One region of the Faecalibacterium sp. AF28-13AC genome, then DNA from elsewhere that is predicted to be linked to it. Evidence: predicted binding sites of a transcription regulator. Region 1 holds the regulator's gene; the other holds the start of a gene.
The links. Region 1 encodes HrcA, which represses chaperone genes, less so after heat shock. Its sites were predicted from a motif close to TGTTAGCACTCNNNNNNNNNGAGTGCTAACA; they were not measured.
Positions count from the first base shown of each region.

Region 2: the regulator HrcA is predicted to act here: its motif matches at 1,152-1,182, upstream of htpG (molecular chaperone HtpG).

Region 1 is NZ_QUFG01000002.1:55,344-57,542, reverse strand. It holds gene DWY95_RS02830 (nucleotide exchange factor GrpE) at 1-361, opposite strand, end outside; gene hrcA (heat-inducible transcriptional repressor HrcA) at 358-1,431, opposite strand; gene DWY95_RS02820 (stage V sporulation T C-terminal domain-containing protein) at 1,617-2,159, opposite strand.
Region 2 is NZ_QUFG01000003.1:28,982-31,180, reverse strand. It holds gene htpG (molecular chaperone HtpG) at 1-1,094, opposite strand, end outside; gene DWY95_RS04530 (alpha/beta hydrolase) at 1,308-2,093, shown strand.

The DNA of each region.
Region 1 (2,199 bases):
CCGCCATCTCCAGCGTATCCAGGATGGGGATGATCTGGTTGACCGCAAAGGAGATGCCATCGTTGAACTTCTGGTCTGCTTCGCGGGCGGTGCGCTTGCGGTAGTTGTCGTACTCGGCAGCCATCCGCAGCAGCTTTTCTTTGGTCTGGGCCGCTTCCTGCTCGGCTGCTTCCAGCTTTGCCTTTGCAGCTTCCAGGTCGCGGTTTTTCTTGAACCAGCCGTCCTTCTTCGCATCCTTGGGTTCCGCTGTCTCGGATGCGGGCGCAGCCTGTTCAGCGGCTGCTTCGGGTGCGGCCTGCTCAGCGGTCTTTGGCTCTGCGGCGGGTTCCGCCTGCGGGGTCTTCTTGGTTTCTTCGCTCATTCCAGGTCCTCCTTATAGATCACAGTCCGCCGGGGTGCGGCTGCCTGCGGGGTATCTTTTCGTTTGCCGCTCATGCCCTCGCCGAGCTGGTCGGCAAAGGTGTGGAGCAGAGGCATCAGCTTTGGGAAGGGCATCCGGGTCGGCCCGATGAGTGCCACCGAGCCCCACAGCCCGCCGCCGACCAGATAACGGTCGCTGACGATGCACAGGCCGGGGATCTGCGGCTCGATGTCCTCGCCCAGCAGGATGCTCTCGCTCTGCTCTGCGGGCGGGGCGATGAGCCGGGCGGCCGCTTCCTCATCGCTCAGCAGGCTGAGGATGGAACCGACCTTGCCTTCCAGCTGGGGCCAGTCGAGCAGGTACTGCTCGCCGCCCAGATAGACATGCGGTTTGGTGGAATCCTGCAGGATGGCCGCTGCCGCCGACACCACCGGCACCAGCTCCGGGCTGATCTGGCCGCACAGCTCTGCAAGGAGCCGGGGCGAAAGATCCATGGGAGCCACGAATGTCAGGTTCCGGTTGAGCAGGGCGGCCAGCGCCGCAGCATCCTCACGCGAGAGGCCGGTGCGCACCCGCGCCACGCGGGTCCGGACGTAGCCGGCCGTGGTCACCGCCAGCACTGCCGCCGCGCTGCGGCCCACCTGCACCACCTCATAATGGGCGATGCAGAGGTCCTCGGCACAGGGGGTGCTGATGGCTGCGGTGCAGCCGCTGATCTGAGCCAGCGCCCGTGCGGCACCCTGGGCGAGCTTTTCAGGCTCGTGGTCCAGGCTAGCGAACACGGCGTCCACCCGTGCGCGGGTCACGCGGTCCAGCGGCTGGTCATCCGTCAGCAGATTGTCCAGATAATAACGGTAGCCCTTGGCACTGGGCACACGGCCCGCGCTGGTGTGGGGCTGCTCCAACAGGCCCAACTTGGTCAGCGCCGCCATCTCGTTGCGCAGCGTCGCACTGGAAACTGCCATATCAAAGTAGTTTGCCAGCACACTGCTGCCCACAGGCTCCCCTTCGAGACCATACAGCGCCACGATCGCCTGCAAGACTCGCTGCTTGCGTGCATCCATCGTCATAGCGCCTGCCTCCTTCGTTTGCTTTTCGTTCTTTAGCACTCTGTCTTCCTGAGTGCTAAGACCATTATATCCAATTTTTCCGCGCTGTCAATAGGTTCGCAGAAAAGTTTTGAAAGATTCACAAATTGGTCATAAGAAAACGGCCCACGCCGAGGCGCAGGCCGTTTGCTTCTATTATAAGGTATTCACTCTTCCATCTGCTTTGCCAGAAACGCCGCCGCCACAGCTGCGGCCTTTTCCTGCGCGGCATCCGGCTGTGCCGCCCGGTCCTCGGTCAGAAGGCCCACGGCACCGGTCACATCTCCTGCCGCGATAATGGGGCAGACGCAGAGCAGAGCGCGCTGCGCCCCCTCGCAGGGCAGGAGGGCCTTTTCCGGGTCGCCGCCGTTGGTGTAGAGCTTCCGGCTGTCCATCAGCTTTTCCAGCGGCTGGCTGACGCTGCGGTCCACAAGGTCCCGCCGCCCGGCACCGGACGCCGCCAGGATGCGGTCCCGGTCACAGACGAAGGCCGTCAGTGCGAAGCTCTTGCTCAGCGCATCCACATACTGCGTCGTCACGCTGCTCAACTCCCCCACCGGCGAATACTTCTTGAAGATGACCTCGCCGTCGCCGGTCGTGAAGATCTCCAGCGGGTCCCCCCGGCGGATGCGCTGGGTGCGGCGGATCTCCTTGGGGATGACGACCCTCCCCAGCTCATCAATGCGGCGGACGATCCCGGTTGCTTTCATAACACATTCTCCCTTTCTCGGTCCCACGTTTCCTTGGTTC
Region 2 (2,199 bases), on a different contig from region 1:
TTTTCCAGTGCGTTGTGGATCAGCTTGAGCTGGTTGTCCTTTTGCAGCATCTCACGGCTGATGTTCAGGCTCAGGTCCTGGCTGTCCACGATGCCCTTGACGAAGCTGAAGTAATCGGGCAGCAGGTCGCCGCACTTTTCCATGATGAGCACACCGGAAGCGTAGAGTGCCAGACCCTTTTCGTAGTCCTTGGTGTAGAAGTCGTAGGGGCGATGGCTGGGCACAAAGAGCAGAGCGTTGTAGTTCGCGGTGCCCTCGGTGCGGCTGACGATGACGCGGGCGGGGTCGGTATAGTCGTTGAACTTATCCTTGTAGAAGGCGGCGTACTCTTCGTCGGAGACTTCGCTCTTCTGCTTCTTCCAGATGGGCACCATGCTGTTCAGGGTCTCCAGCTCGGTGTAGGTCTCCCACTCCGGCTTGTAGTCATCGGGCTTGGGGTCCGGTTCGGGCTTCTGGCGGCTCTTCTCGCGCTCCATCTGGATGGGATAGCGCACATAGTCGCTGTACTTCTTGACGATGGCCGCGATGCCATATTCATCGAGGAAGTTCTCGTAGTTGTCGGTGTCGGTGCTGGGCTTGATGTGCAGGATGATGTCGGTGCCCACGGTGTCCTTTTCGGCCGGGTTCATCTCGTAGCCGTCCGCACCGCTGGATTCCCACTGCCAGGCCTGGTCTGCGCCGTAAGCTTTGGAGATGACGGTGACTTTGTCGGCCACCATGAAGGCCGAGTAGAAACCGACGCCGAACTGGCCGATGATGTCGATGTTCTCGTCCTTGTTCTCTTTCTTGAAGTCGAGCGAGCCGGAGTGGGCGATGGTGCCGAGGTTGGACTCCAGCTCTTCCCTGGTCATGCCGATGCCGTTATCGGAAACGGTCAGGGTGCGGCTGTCCTTGTCGCGGGTGAGCAGGATGCGGAAATCGCCTTTGTTCATGCCGACGGAGGTGTCGGTCAGGCTCTTATAATACAGCTTGTCGATGGCGTCCGAAGCGTTGGAGATCAGCTCGCGCAGGAAGATCTCCTTGTTGGTGTAGATGGAGTTGATCATCATGTCCATCAGCTTTTTGCTTTCCGCCTGAAATTCTTTCTTCGCCATAATACAAAACCTCTTTTGTTCAGATTCGGTGCCAGAGAGCCGGAGTTTGGGATAATGGCTTAGCACTCATAACTTTCGAGTGCTAATATACACCGCTTCGCATCAAAAATCAAGGGGTTTCATAAAAAGTTCAGAAATGTTTGCGGTTCTCTTTGCATTCCGGCTTCAAACCCATTATAATAGTCCCGACAAAGTCGGAAAGGAATGACTTCGATGCAGTTTGAAATGTGTGCGCTTCCCGGTGGAGGGAAGCTGGAACTTTATCTGCGCAGCCCGGACCCGGCCATGCCGAACGCGCTGCGCCGTCCGCTGGTGCTGGTGGTGCCCGGCGGTGGGTACGAACACGTCAGTGCCCGTGAGGCCGACCCGGTGGCGCTGCAGTTTGCAGCGGCAGGGTATCACGCCGCCGTGCTGACCTACAGTGTGGGCGAGGGGGCACGGGATCACCAGCCGCTGCGCCAGCTCCGCGCGGCCATCGGGCTGCTGCGGCAGAACGCAGAACGCTGGGGCATCCTGTCGGACCGGATCGCCGTTTGCGGCTTTTCGGCGGGCGGGCACCTGGCGCTGTCCGGTGCGGTGCTCGACTGCCCCGGCGAGGCGGCAGACCGCAGCCGGAAGCCGGATGCCGTGCTGCTGGCCTATCCGGTCATCACGGCGGGGGAGTATGCCCACCGGGGCAGCTTTGTGCAGCTTTCGGGCAGCGAAGACCGGGCGGAGCACCGGAGATTCGGGCTGGAAGAGAAGATCACACCGGATACACCGCCGGTCTTCGTCTGGCACACGATGGAGGACGCCACCGTCCCGGTAGAGAACACCCTGCTCCTCCTTGCAGCGCTGCGGAAGAACCATGTCCCCTGTGAGGCGCATCTGTTCGAGAAGGGGGGCCACGGCACCAGCATCTCCACCGCAGAGGTGGATGCCGCCAGCGCCCACCGCGCCCACTGGGTGCAGCTGGCGGTGGAATGGCTGAACGACACCTTCGACTTCCATCTGGAATAAACTGGATTTGTACAGTTCTACAAAAAATTCATGAAAAAATAGTTGACCTGCAACAAATTTTAGCGTATACTGGTCAGCGAAAACAAACGCCGGGCACACCGCCCGG